Regions from separate parts of the Erwinia sp. INIA01 genome, predicted to be linked through region 2. Evidence: predicted binding sites of a transcription regulator. Region 2 holds the regulator's gene; each other region holds the start of a gene.
What was found. Region 2 encodes sigma-54, which starts transcription at its own class of promoters, with help from an activator protein. Its sites were predicted from a motif close to GTTGGCACANNTTTCGCTNT; they were not measured.
Positions count from the first base shown of each region.

Region 1: the regulator sigma-54 is predicted to act here: its motif matches at 2,505-2,524, upstream of glnA (glutamate--ammonia ligase).
Region 3: the regulator sigma-54 is predicted to act here: its motif matches at 2,244-2,263, upstream of glnK (P-II family nitrogen regulator).

Region 1 covers NZ_JAPDNC010000014.1:12,710-17,531, reverse strand. The annotation lists gene yihX (glucose-1-phosphatase) at 1-281, opposite strand, end outside; gene typA (ribosome-dependent GTPase TypA) at 416-2,236, opposite strand; gene glnA (glutamate--ammonia ligase) at 2,674-4,083, shown strand; gene glnL (nitrogen regulation protein NR(II)) at 4,347-4,822, shown strand, end outside.
Region 2 covers NZ_JAPDNC010000013.1:50,088-54,909, reverse strand. The annotation lists gene lptA (lipopolysaccharide ABC transporter substrate-binding protein LptA) at 1-426, shown strand, start outside; gene lptB (LPS export ABC transporter ATP-binding protein) at 432-1,157, shown strand; gene rpoN (RNA polymerase factor sigma-54) at 1,204-2,637, shown strand; gene hpf (ribosome hibernation promoting factor) at 2,660-2,947, shown strand; gene ptsN (PTS IIA-like nitrogen regulatory protein PtsN) at 3,120-3,596, shown strand; gene rapZ (RNase adapter RapZ) at 3,658-4,512, shown strand; gene npr (PTS phosphocarrier protein NPr) at 4,509-4,781, shown strand; gene mtgA (monofunctional biosynthetic peptidoglycan transglycosylase) at 4,807-4,822, opposite strand, start outside.
Region 3 covers NZ_JAPDNC010000009.1:102,294-107,115, reverse strand. The annotation lists gene OMR58_RS16700 (SmdA family multidrug ABC transporter permease/ATP-binding protein) at 1-287, shown strand, start outside; gene OMR58_RS16695 (SmdB family multidrug efflux ABC transporter permease/ATP-binding protein) at 277-2,046, shown strand; gene glnK (P-II family nitrogen regulator) at 2,314-2,652, shown strand; gene amtB (ammonium transporter AmtB) at 2,672-3,973, shown strand; gene tesB (acyl-CoA thioesterase II) at 4,156-4,822, opposite strand, start outside.

The DNA.
Region 1 (4,822 bases), on a different contig from region 2:
TGCATGATGGCGATCACTTCCGGGCGTACACCGACAAACACGGCCTGCCAGCCGACAGCAAACTGCTCAAATCCAAGCGCGATATCCAGCTGTTCACACATTTGCGCCGCAAACTGTTCGTCGCTGATTTCACCACGTTCGTGTTGGAAGAAAGGTTCGCCCATATGAAAGCGGCTTTGCAGTGTGGCCAGCGGTACGCGGCCGAGATCGCTCCAGGCACCTAAAACCCGTCTGAAATCAATATCTACAATGACATTACCGAGATCAAAGATATACAGCATAGCCCTCTCCTTTTGTTCCGCTGAGTTATTCACTCTAGCGGTAAATCCGGAGGCTGAACAGGTAAGGGAAGGAAAACTGCGGACAAAAAAAAGGCCGGATTGCTCCGACCTTTGTTCACTGATTCGACGAGTTATTACTCTTTCGGTCCGCGGTTTGCGCGTTTACGATCGTTCTCAGTCAGGTGACGTTTACGGATACGTACGGACTGCGGAGTCACTTCTACCAGTTCGTCATCATCGATGAATTCCAGAGCCTGCTCCAGAGTCATTTTCTGTGGTGGAACCAGTGTGGTGGCTTCATCAGTACCGGAAGCACGCATGTTAGTCAGTTTTTTACCGGTCAGGCAGTTCACGGTCAGGTCGTTAGAACGTGAGTGAATACCGATGATCTGGCCTTCATACACTTCTGCACCGTGACCCAGGAACAGCTTACCGCGATCCTGCAGGCTGAACAGGGCGAATGCTACCGCTTTACCCTGGCCGTTAGAGATCAGCACGCCGTTCTGGCGCTGGCCCACATCGCCCGGACGAACGTCGTCGTAGTGGCTGAAGGTGGAGTACAGCAGGCCGGTACCGGAAGTCATGGTCATGAATTCGTTACGGAAGCCGATCAGACCACGGCTTGGGATCTCGTAGTCAAGACGCACGCGGCCTTTACCATCCGGATCCATGTTTTTCATGTCGCCTTTACGCTCACCCATCGCCTGCATCACGGAGCCCTGGTGCTGCTCTTCGATGTCGAGGGTTACGTTTTCGAATGGCTCTTGCTTACGGCCTTCGAACTCACGGAAGATAACTTTCGGACGGGATACCGCCAGTTCGAAACCTTCACGACGCATGTTTTCGATCAGAACGGACAGGTGCAGCTCACCACGGCCAGAAACACGGAACGCATCAGCATCCGGGGTTTCTTCAACGCGCAGTGCCACGTTATGCACCAGCTCTTTGTTCAGACGGTCGAGGATCTGACGTGAAGTCACATACTTACCTTCTTTACCGCAGAACGGAGAGGTGTTAACGCAGAAGAACATGGTTACGGTTGGTTCATCAACGCTCAGGGCCGGCAGCGCTTCCACGTTCTGCGGGTCGCAGATAGTGTCAGAGATGTTCAGCTCACCCAGACCGGTGATGGCGATGATGTCGCCCGCTTCCGCTTCAGTGGCTTCAATACGCTCCAGGCCCATGTGGGTCAGAACTTTACCGACTTTAGCGTTGCGAGTTTTGCCTTCGCTGTCGATTACGGTGATCTGCTGGTTAGGGCGAACCTTACCGCGCTTGATACGACCGATACCGATTACGCCCAGGTAGTTGTTGTAGTCCAGCTGCGAGATCTGCATCTGCAGTGGGGCTTCCAGCTCAACCTGTGGTGGCGATACGCGATCAACGATTGCCTGATACAGCGGAGTCATGTCTTCCGCCATATCGTTGTGATCCAGACCCGCGATACCGTTCAATGCAGAAGCATAGATAATCGGGAAGTCCAGCTGCTCATCAGTAGCATCCAGGTTTACGAACAGGTCAAACACCTGATCGACAACCCAGTCTGGACGCGCACCAGGGCGGTCAACTTTGTTGATAACTACAATCGGCTTCAGACCATTAGCGAAGGCTTTTTTGGTCACGAAGCGGGTTTGCGGCATAGGGCCATCCATTGCATCCACAACCAGCAGCACCGAGTCAACCATTGACATCACACGCTCTACCTCACCGCCGAAGTCGGCGTGTCCTGGGGTATCTACGATATTGATGCGATAGTCATTCCATTTAATGGCGGTGTTTTTTGCGAGGATGGTAATCCCACGCTCTTTCTCCAAATCGTTGGAGTCCATTACGCGTTCGGTTGCTTCGGTACGGGCATCGAAGGTCCCGGACTGCTGCAGCAACTTATCAACCAGGGTAGTTTTACCATGGTCAACGTGGGCAATAATGGCGATGTTACGCAAATTTTCGATCACAGCTTTGCCTCAGGCATTAGAAATAGCGCGCTATTGTACACGGATTAATCGAAGGACTGAACAGGATCACATATTTCATAGAAATTTAACTGTTCGGATTGCATTTGATGCCATTTTCAGTGCAAAGATTGCACTGCATGGCAAATTTGCACCAAAATGGTGCCCAGCTATCATACAAAAGCACCAAAATAGTGCGCATTTTCCATCATGGTGCACTCCTCGTCTTTCGAGAGGGCGCATCATAGCGCTTTTTTCACTGAATAAAAAAGTTGGCATAGATTTCGCTTTAGTATCTGTAAGCGAAAAATGCCAGTTTCCACAACGGTTGATAGCTTGTCAGAGGACTTTAATTTTCGGAGTCAGCGCAGCCAAACGCAAAGCGCGCCCGTTAAGTTCTCTAACCACGACGACAATGACAAAATCCAGGAGAGTTAAGTATGTCCGCTGAACACGTTCTGTCGATGATGAACGAGCACGAAGTCAAATTTGTTGACCTGCGTTTTACCGACACTAAAGGTAAAGAGCAGCACGTGACCATTCCCGCTCATCAGGTTAACGCTGACTTCTTCGAAGAAGGCAAAATGTTTGACGGTTCCTCGATTGGTGGCTGGAAAGGCATCAACGAATCCGACATGGTTCTGATGCCAGACGCGACTACTGCGATGATCGATCCGTTCTTCGCTGACTCTACCCTGATCATCCGTTGTGACGTCCTCGAGCCAGGCACTCTGCAGGGCTACGACCGCGACCCGCGTTCCATCGCTAAGCGCGCTGAAGACTTCCTGCGTTCTTCCGGCATCGCGGATACCGTGCTGTTTGGACCAGAGCCAGAGTTCTTCCTGTTCGACGACATTCGTTTCGGCAGCAGCACTTCAGGTTCTCACGTTGCTATCGATGATATCGAAGCCTGCTGGAACACCGGTAAAGAATACGAAGGCGGCAACAAAGGCCACCGTCCAGGTCTGAAAGGCGGTTACTTCCCGGTGCCACCGGTCGACTCTTCACAGGACATCCGTTCTGCTATGTGTCTGACCATGGAGCAGATGGGCCTGGTTGTTGAAGCTCACCACCACGAAGTGGCAACCGCTGGTCAGAACGAAGTGGCTACCCGCTTCAACACCATGACCAAAAAAGCTGACGAAATTCAGATCTACAAATACGTTGTTCACAACGTTGCTCACGCTTACGGCAAAACAGCAACCTTTATGCCTAAGCCAATGTTTGGCGACAACGGCTCCGGTATGCACTGCCACATGTCTCTGTCTAAAGGCGGCACCAACCTGTTCGCCGGTGACAAATACGGCGGCCTGTCTGAAATGGCACTGTTCTACATCGGTGGTGTTATCAAGCACGCTAAAGCGATCAACGCCCTGGCAAACCCAACCACCAACTCTTACAAGCGTCTGGTCCCAGGCTACGAAGCGCCAGTAATGCTGGCTTACTCTGCCCGTAACCGTTCAGCTTCAATCCGTATCCCAGTGGTTACCAGCCCGAAAGCACGCCGCATCGAAGCGCGCTTCCCGGATCCAGCGGCTAACCCATACCTGTGCTTCGCTGCACTGCTGATGGCTGGCCTGGACGGCATCATCAACAAGATCCACCCTGGCGATGCAATGGACAAAAACCTGTACGACCTGCCTCCGGAAGAAGAAGCTGAGATTCCAAAAGTTGCAGGTTCTCTGGACGAAGCACTGGCTGCACTGAACGAAGACCGTGAGTTCCTGACTCGTGGCGGCGTGTTCACCGAAGACACTATCGATGCCTATATCGCCCTGCGTCAGGAAGAGATGGACCGCGTTCGTATGACTCCGCACCCAGTCGAGTTCGAACTGTACTACAGCGTTTAATTAGTAGTAGCCCGGCGAATATCCTGTCGCTGAGAGGCGGCAACCAAGACCAAACCCGCATGGCTATGCCATGTGGGTGAGATTAAGGAACCCGCCAAGCTCCAGCACGATAAACGCCTGGGATTTTGTTGCCGTGGAAACTTTCAGCCCATCTTCGGATGGGCTTTTTTCTCCACAAATTCATCGTTTCACGCGATGATTTCCGGGTTAAATGACTATAATGCACTAAATTGGTGCGCGCGAATGACTCAGGAGAACGCTTTATGGCAACTGGCGCTCTGCCCGATGCTGGGCAGATTCTCAATTCACTGATCAACAGCATTTTGTTAGTTGATAGCGAGCTGGTGATTCATTATGCCAACCCCGCAGCGCAGCAATTGCTGGCGCAAAGTTCCCGCAAGCTGTTCGGTACGCCGTTACCGGAACTGATTGGTTATTTTTCTCTCAATATTGAAGTGATGCTCGAGAACCTGGATGCAGGTCAGGGCTTCACCGACAGCGAAGTGACCCTGGTGGTCGACAGTCGCGCCCATATTATGTCGCTGACCGCACAGCGCCTGCCGGATGGTCTGATTCTGATGGAAATGGCGCCGATGGATAATCAGCGTCGTCTTAGCCAGGAGCAGTTGCAGCATGCACAACAGGTTGCTGCGCGCGATCTGGTTCGCGGTCTGGCGCATGAGATTAAAAATCCGCTGGGAGGATTACGCGGCGCAGCACAGCTGCTGGCCAAAGCGCT
Region 2 (4,822 bases):
CAGGCACTGGATATGCAGGGGAACGTGGCCACCTTTACCGGTAAAGTGATCGTTACCCAGGGATCGATCAAGATCACTGCCGATAAAGTGGTAGTGACTCGTCCCGGTGGCGACAGCAATAAAACTATCGTTGATGCCTATGGCAATCCCGCAACCTTCTATCAGATGCAGGACAACGGTAAACCGGTTCAGGGACACGCGCAGAAAATGCATTATGAACTGGCCAAAGATTTTGTTGAGTTGACTGGTAATGCCTATCTGGAGCAGCTGGACAGCAATGTCAAAGGCGATCGCATTACCTATCTGGTCAAAGAGCAGAAAATGCAGGCTTACGGCAGCACCGGCAAACGCGTGACAACCGTACTTGTACCGTCACAGCTGCAGGATAAAAGCACAACGTCTAACGGTCAGAAGAAGAGTAACTAACTAACATGGCAACGTTAATTGCGGAAAACCTGGCGAAGGCCTACAAAGGCCGCCGCGTGGTTGAAGACGTCAGTCTGGAAGTGAAATCCGGTGAGATTGTCGGACTACTGGGGCCAAACGGGGCCGGCAAAACCACCACCTTTTATATGGTAGTGGGTATCGTTCCGCGCGATGCAGGCCGTATCGTGATTGATGATGAAGATATCAGTATCCTGCCCCTGCACGCGCGCGCGCGCCGGGGGATTGGTTATCTCCCTCAGGAAGCCTCCATTTTCCGCCGTCTGAGCGTTTACGATAATCTGATGGCGGTCCTGCAAATTCGTGAAGACCTGACCAGCGAACAGCGTGAAGATCGTGCCAATGAGCTGATGGCCGAGTTCCACATTGAACATCTGCGCGACAGTCTGGGCCAGGCGCTTTCCGGCGGCGAACGTCGCAGGGTTGAAATTGCCCGCGCGCTGGCTGCAAATCCCAAATTTATCCTGCTGGATGAGCCTTTTGCCGGTGTTGACCCTATTTCCGTTATTGATATTAAAAAGATTATCGAGCATCTTCGTGATAGCGGACTTGGTGTGCTGATTACTGACCACAACGTTCGTGAAACGCTGGCGGTCTGTGAGCGCGCTTATATCGTCAGCCAGGGGCACCTTATCGCACACGGTACGCCTGAAGAAATCCTTGCCGATGAGCAGGTGAAACGCGTCTACCTGGGCGAAGAGTTCAGACTCTGATAAGGTGGCCATAAGGTTTGTTTTTTAGGGAATTATTATCCTGAATATGAAGCAAGGTTTACAACTCAGGCTGAGCCAACAGCTTGCCATGACGCCACAGTTACAGCAGGCCATTCGGCTGCTGCAACTCTCTACGCTTGAACTACAGCAGGAAATTCAGCTGGCGCTGGAAAGCAACCCGTTGCTCGAGCAGAGCGATGTTCACGAGGAAATCGACTCTCGCGAATATCAGGAAACCGAAGCGCTGGATACCCGGGAAGCGCTTGAACAAAAGGATATGCCTGAAGAGCTGCCGCTGGATGCCACCTGGGATGAGATTTACACCGCAGGTACACCTTCCGGCACCGGTACTGACTACCATGACGACGAACTGCCGGTTTATCAGGGGGAAACCACCCAGTCACTGCAGGATTATCTGATGTGGCAGGTGGAGTTAACGCCTTTTACCGACACCGATCGTGCGATCGCGACTTCAATCGTTGATGCCGTGGATGAAACCGGCTATCTGACCATCTCGCTGGACGATATCCTCGATAGTATGGGGAATGAAGATCTCAGCCTGGATGAAGTTGAAGCGGTGCTGAAGCGCGTACAGCGATTCGATCCGGTGGGCGTATGTGCCCGCGATCTGCGCGACTGCCTGCTGGTCCAGCTTTCTCAGTTCTCTGACGATCTTCCTCTGTTGAAAGAAGCGCGGCTGATCGTTAGCGATCACCTCGATCTGTTAGCAAATCATGACTTCCGCAGCCTGATGCGCCTGACAAAGTTAAAAGAAGAGGTTCTAAAGGGTGCCGTTCAGCTGATCCAGTCCCTCGATCCACGTCCCGGACAGTCGATCAATACGCAGGAACCTGAATATGTCATTCCTGACGTACTGGTACGCAAAGTCGGTGCGCGCTGGACGGTTGAACTTAACGCCGACAGCGTTCCGCGTTTAAAGATCAATCAGCACTATGCTGCACTCGGCGGTTCAACCCGTAACGACAGTGATTCACAATTTATCCGTAGTAATTTGCAGGAAGCAAAATGGCTGATTAAAAGCCTTGAGAGCCGCAACGACACGCTGCTAAAAGTGACCCGCTGTATTGTCGATCAACAGCAGGCATTTTTTGAACAGGGCGAGGAATATATGCGGCCGATGGTACTGGCAGACATAGCCAGCGCAGTCGATATGCATGAATCAACTATATCGCGCGTAACAACGCAGAAGTATCTGCATAGCCCACGCGGTATATTTGAACTGAAGTACTTTTTCTCCAGCCACGTGAGTACTGAAGGCGGGGGGGAAGCCTCTTCTACTGCTATTCGTGCATTGGTTAAGAAATTAATTTCGGCGGAAAATCCCGCCAAGCCGCTGAGCGATAGCAAGCTGACTTCTCTGCTTTCTGAGCAGGGGATTATGGTCGCGCGCCGTACTGTGGCAAAATATCGAGAGTCTTTATCCATCCCGCCATCAAACCAGCGCAAACAGCTGGTCTGAAAGAACTGAGAAGGAAGACATCATGCAACTCAATATCACTGGACTAAACGTTGAAATTACCGAAGCCCTGCGCGAATTTGTGACAGCGAAATTCGGTAAACTGGAACAATATTTTGACCGGATTAATCAGGTCTATATTGTTTTGAAGGTGGAAAAAGTGACTCAAATTGCAGATGCGACGCTGCATGTGAACGGCGGGGAGTTGCATGCAACCGCAGAAGAAAAAGATATGTACGCGGCGATTGACGGCCTGGTCGATAAGCTGGCTCGCCAGTTAAATAAACACAAAGATAAGCTTAAACAACACTAAATTTCACCATGCGCTGATTGTCTCTGCAGCACCCCACATCGGGTTAAGCTAAAGTCAGCGGCGGCTCGTATCTTTATAAGGGTACGAGCCGCTAATCAATCAGGGGGTCAACGACGGCTATTAAAACGGCCTGAGTTAATCGCCATGCGGATGTGAACACGTAAGTGAAACTATGATGAACAACGATCTAAAACTGGAACTGGGCTCGGTCCTGAACCTGTCCTGCACCCGTAATGGTGTACATTGCCAGAGTAAAAAACGGGCGCTGGAAATTATCAGCGAACTGGCGGCCAAACAGCTAAACCTTCCGCATCAGACTATTTTCGAAGCAATTCTGACGCGCGAAAGAATGGGCAGTACGGGTATCGGTAACGGGATCGCCATCCCGCACGGTAAATTACTCGAAGATACGCTGCGGGCGGTTGGTGTATTTATCCACCTGGATCAGCCGATTGCCTTTGACGCCATTGATAATCAGCCAGTGGATCTGTTGTTCGCCCTGTTGGTCCCGGCAGACCAATGTAAAACTCACCTGCATACGCTTTCACTGGTAGCCAAACGTCTGGCAGATAAAACCGTTTGCCGACGTCTGCGCGCGGCCCAGAGCGATGAAGAGCTGTACGAGATCATCACGGAAGATCACGATTAAGCCAGCCGTTGTATATTCACCACGACATCCGTGGTAACAGGTTAAATTGGGGGAAGAGTTAATGGTGCTGATGATCGTCAGCGGTCGTTCCGGTTCAGGTAAATCCGTGGCGTTACGTGCGCTGGAGGATATGGGATTCTACTGCGTGGACAACCTCCCCGTGGTGCTGCTTCCCGATCTTGCTAATTCGCTCTCTGAACGCAATATGTCTGCGGCGGTCAGCATTGACGTTCGTAATATGCCGGAATCCCCCGAAGTTTTCGAAACCGCACTCAACAATCTGCCCGACTGCTTTTCGCCGCAGCTTCTGTTCCTGGATGCCGATCGCAACACGTTAATCCGTCGCTACAGTGACACTCGTCGCCTGCATCCCCTCTCCAGCAAAAACCTGTCGCTGGAGAGCGCTATTGATGAAGAAAGCGACCTGCTGGAGCCGCTGCGTTCCCGTGCCGATTTGATTATCGACACTTCGGAAATGTCAGTTCATGAGCTGGCCGAGATGTTGAGGACCCGGCTGTTAGGCAAGCGCGAGCGCGAGCTGACAATGGTATTTGAGTCATTCGGCTTTAAGCATGGAATCCCAATTGATGCCGATTATGTCTTCGATGTCCGCTTTCTACCAAACCCGCACTGGGACCCCAAACTGCGTCCGATGACCGGTCTCGATCGCCCGGTAGCGGCCTTCCTCGACCGCCATACCGAAGTGCATAATTTTATCTATCAGACGCGCAGCTATCTGGAACTGTGGCTGCCGATGCTGGAAACCAACAATCGCAGCTACCTGACCGTGGCGATTGGCTGTACCGGCGGTAAACACCGTTCGGTATATATCGCTGAGCAATTAGCCGACTACTTCCGTTCGCGTGGTAAAAACGTGCAGTCCCGTCACCGTACGCTGGAAAAACGTAAATCATGACCGTTAAACAAACCGTGGAAATCAGGAATAAGCTGGGCATGCACGCTCGTCCGGCAATGAAGCTTTTTGAACTGGTGCAGAGCTTTGACGCTGAAGTGCTGCTGAGAAACGAAAGTGGTACGGAGGCCGAAGCCAGCAGCGTTATTGCGCTACTGATGCTGGATTCCGCCAAGGGTGGTCATATAGAAATCGAGGCCAGCGGACCACAGGAAGCGGAAGCACTGGCGGCAGTGATTGAACTGTTCGATGCCGGATTTGACGAAGAGTAATGGCCAGGGTTGTGATAATTTCCAGTTAGTTAAGGTGATTT
Region 3 (4,822 bases), on a different contig from region 2:
TGGATGACGCGCTGTCGGCTGTCGATGGTCGTACCGAACATCAGATCCTGCACAATCTGCGCAGCTGGGGTGAAGGGCGCACCATCATCATCAGTGCACACCGACTCTCTGCCCTGACCGAAGCCAGTGAGATTCTGGTATTACAGCATGGCAAAATCGCCCAGCGCGGCAGCCATGAACAGCTGGCCGCTGCCAGCGGATGGTATCGTGATATGTATCGCTATCAGCAGCTGGAAGCCGCGCTGGACGAAGATGAATCAGAGCAGGGGGTGCCGCATGGCGAATGAAAACCGGCGGCTGTGGCCAACGCTTAAACGGCTGCTTTCCTATGGATCGCCGTGGCGGAAATCGCTGAGTCTGGCGGTGCTGATGCTGTGGGTGGCCGCAGCGGCGGAAGTGCTGGGACCGGTGCTGATTAGTTACTTTATTGACAATATGGTGGCGAAACACCATATGCCGCTGGGCCTGGCTGCAGGTCTGGTAACCAGCTTCCTGCTGCTGCAGCTACTGGCTGCGGCGTTGCATTACTGGCAGTCACTGCTGTTTAACCAGGCTGCGGTTGGCGTGGTGCAGCGCCTGCGTACCGACGTAATGGATGCCGCGCTGCGTCAGCCGCTCAGCGCGTTTGATACCCAGCCGGTCGGGCAAATCATATCCCGTGTCACCAACGATACCGAAGTCGTACGCGATTTGTACGTTACCGTGGTGGCGACCGTTTTGCGTAGCGCGGCGCTGGTGGGGGCAATGCTGGTGGCGATGTTCAGCCTCGACTGGCGCATGGCGCTGATTGCAATCGCAATTTTCCCGGCTGTGCTGATCGTTATGCTGATTTATCAACGCTACAGCACGCCAATTGTTCGCCGGGTGCGCAGCTATCTGGCAGACATCAACAACGGTTTTAATGAAGCGATCAACGGCATGAGCGTTATCCAGCAGTTCCGCCAGCAGGCGCGGTTTGGTGAGCGTATGGGGGCCGCCAGCCGCTCGCATTATCTGGCGAGGATGCAGACGCTGCGGCTGGATGGATTTCTGCTGCGGCCATTGCTCAGCCTGTTTTCCGCGATGATCCTGTGTGGCCTGATGCTGCTGTTTGGCTTTTCGTCGGTGGGGGCAATTGAGGTCGGGGTACTTTACGCCTTTATTAATTACCTTGGTCGCCTTAATGAACCGCTTATCGAGCTGACGACTCAACAGTCGATGCTGCAGCAGGCAGTGGTGGCCGGTGAGCGCATCTTCGAACTGATGGATGCGCCGCGTCAGCCCTATGGCGACGATCCGCAGCCGCTGTCCAGCGGCAGCATTGCTATTCGCGACCTGATTTTTTCCTATCGTACCGGTAAGCCGGTGCTGACCGATATCAACCTGGAAGTCGCCCCGCGTGATTTCGTTGCGCTGGTTGGCCATACGGGGAGCGGTAAAAGCACGCTGGCTAATTTACTGATGGGCTATTATCCGCTCAGTAAAGGTGAAATCCTGCTGGATGGCCGCCCGCTGGAGTCACTCAGTCATGCGTCGCTGCGGCAGAGTGTGGCGATGGTACAACAGGACCCGGTCGTGCTGGCGGATACCTTCTTTGCTAACGTTACTCTGGGGCGGGATATCAGCGAACAGGCGGTCTGGCAGGCGCTGGAAACCGTGCAGCTGGCCTCGCTGGCGCGAAGTATGAGCGACGGGATTTACACCCGACTGGGCGAGCAGGGAAACAACCTTTCCGTTGGGCAAAAACAGCTGCTGGCGATGGCGCGGGTGCTGGTGGCAACGCCGAAGATCCTGATCCTGGATGAAGCTACCGCCAATATTGACTCGGGTACAGAGCAGGCGATTCAAAAGGCACTGCGTGCTATACGCCAGCAAACCACGCTGGTCGTCATTGCCCATCGGCTTTCCACTATCACCGAGGCGGATACGATCCTTGTACTGCACCGTGGGCAGGCAGTGGAACGCGGTAATCATCAACAGCTGCTGGCAGCCCAGGGACGCTACTGGCAAATGTACCAGCTACAGCTGGCGGGCGAAGAGCTGGCTGCCGCAGAGAGCGAATCTTAACTGGTCAGGCGCTGCACCATATTCAGGCGAAAAAATAACCATTGCCCTGACTTAATGCACCGAATCCTCGCAAAACGCACCGTTAAGGTGCGTTTTTTCTATACTCCTCTTACAGGCTTTCTGTTCGCGGTATCCCATCCCAGGCTGCGCTTCAGATCCGCACTGACTAATCACCTGAAAACTGCCTGTTTTTCATTTCTGGCACAGCCTTTGCTTTAGTAAATCCGTGTTCGTGAAACAACCGTATTCAATACTGGAGGGGATCGTATGAAGCTGGTTACCGTGGTAATCAAACCGTTCAAACTGGAAGACGTGCGTGAAGCACTGTCATCTATCGGCATTCAGGGTCTGACCGTGACAGAAGTTAAAGGTTTTGGCAGACAAAAAGGGCATGCAGAACTTTATCGCGGAGCTGAGTACAGCGTTAACTTCCTGCCAAAAGTAAAAATTGATATTGCGATTGCAGATGACCAGATCGATGAAGTGGTTGATGTGATTAGCAAAGCTGCCTACACCGGCAAAATTGGTGACGGGAAAATCTTTGTTGCAGAACTGCAGCGGGTGATCCGTATTCGCACCGGCGAAACTGACGAAGCAGCACTGTAATTCGGGGCTAAGAATTGTGATGGGATGGGATAAAATGAAGAAACTCGCTAAGTTTGGCCTTGCCAGCATTGCTTTGTTACCGTCGCTTGCCATGGCTGCCGCACCGGCGGTAGCGGATAAAGCCGACAACGCATTTATGATGATCTGCACCGCGCTGGTGCTGTTTATGACAATTCCGGGCATTGCGCTGTTTTACGGCGGTCTGATTCGCGGTAAAAACGTGCTGTCCATGCTGACCCAGGTGGCAATGACCTTCGCTATGGTCTGCGTTGTGTGGATGGTTTACGGATATTCTCTGGCCTTCAGCGAAGGCAACGCGTTCTTCGGCAGCTTTGGCTGGGCGATGCTGAAAGGTATTGCGCCAACCACGCTGATGGGTTCCTTCTACCAGTACATCCACGTCGCGTTCCAGGCTTCCTTTGCCTGTATCACCGTGGGTCTGATTGTGGGTGCTATTGCTGAGCGTATCCGCTTTGCAGCCGTGCTGATTTTCGTACTGATCTGGCTGACCTTTGCTTACCTGCCAATTGCACACATGGTCTGGGCGGGCGGTTTCCTGGCTCAGGATGGCGCGCTGGACTTCGCGGGCGGCACCGTTGTACACATCAACGCTGCGGTAGCGGGTCTGGTCGGTGCTTACCTGCTGGGCAAACGTGCGGGCTTTGGTAAAGAAGCCTTTAAACCGCACAACCTGCCAATGGTGTTCACCGGTACTGCAATCCTGTACTTCGGCTGGTTTGGCTTCAACGCCGGTTCTGCAGGTACTGCGAACGAAATCGCCGGTCTGGCATTCCTTAACACCGTTGTAGCAACGGCGGGTGCAATGCTGACCTGGACCTTCGGTGAGTGGGCACTGCGCGGTAAACCTTCGCTGCTGGGCGTCAGCTCCGGTGCGATTGCGGGTCTGGTAGCGATTACCCCAGCCTGTGGTTACGTTGGCGTTGGTGGTGCTCTGATTATCGGTCTGGTTGGTGGTCTGGCTGGCCTGTGGGGTGTGACCACCCTGAAGAAATGGCTGCGTGTTGATGACCCATGTGATGTGTTCGGTGTTCACGGCGTCTGCGGTATTGTTGGCTGTATCCTGACCGGTGTGTTCGCATCTTCTTCACTGGGCGGCGTGGGTTATGCAGAAGGCGTGACCATGGGCCATCAGGTTTGGGTGCAGTTGGAAAGCGTTGCGCTGACCGTTGTCTGGACCGCTGTTGTCGCGTTTATCGGTTTCAAAGTGGCAGATATGATTGTTGGCCTGCGTGTTCCTGAAGACCAGGAGCGTGAAGGTCTGGACGTCAACAGCCACGGCGAGAATGCTTACAACCAGTAATCTGGTCGGGTAAGCAAAAAAAGGAAAGTAGTGCGCTAAAAATAAAAAATCTTGCGGGCCATTATGGCCCGCTTTTTTTTGTGGTACATCCCAGTAGCACCGCAAACCCTCAAACCGCAAGCCCAGCAGCACGTCCGTGTTGCGCCGATCCCCGTTGTCATTATCTATCGTCTGAGGTTGCCTTACTCTCGCTGGCGGATAACGCCTTCCTGCACCGTTGAAGCAACCAGCGTCCCCTGCTGGGTGTAGAACTCGCCGCGAACAAAACCACGCGCGCTGGAAGCCGAAGTGCTCTCCACGCTGTACAGCAGCCACTCATTGAGGTCAAAAGGACGGTGGAACCACATGGAGTGGTCGATGGTCGCGACCTGCATACCCGGCTCAAGGAAGCCTTTACCATGCGGTTGCAGCGATACCGGCAGGAAATTGAAATCGGACACATAGCCGAGCAGATACTGATGAATACGCTTATCTTCCGGCATCGTGCCGTTTGCGCGTATCCACAGGTGACGATAAGGTTCGTCCACATGTCCTCTTAGCGGGTTATGAAATTTCACCGGGCGGATTTCAAACGGTTTTTCCGACAGGAATTTGTCGCGATAGGGGGCAGGGATATGTGGAGCAAGTTTGTGCGCAATTTCGTGCTCGGATGGCAAATCATCAGGTCCGGGGACCACCGGCATCGTTTTCTGATGCTCAAAGCCGCTTTCCGGGCCCTGGAATGAGGCGGTCATGTAAAAAATCGGTTTGCCATTTTGAACCGCCTTCACCCGGCGGGCGCTAAAGCTGTTGCCGTCCCGCAGGTTTTCCACATCGTAAATAATCGCCTTCTGACTGTCGCCAGGGCGC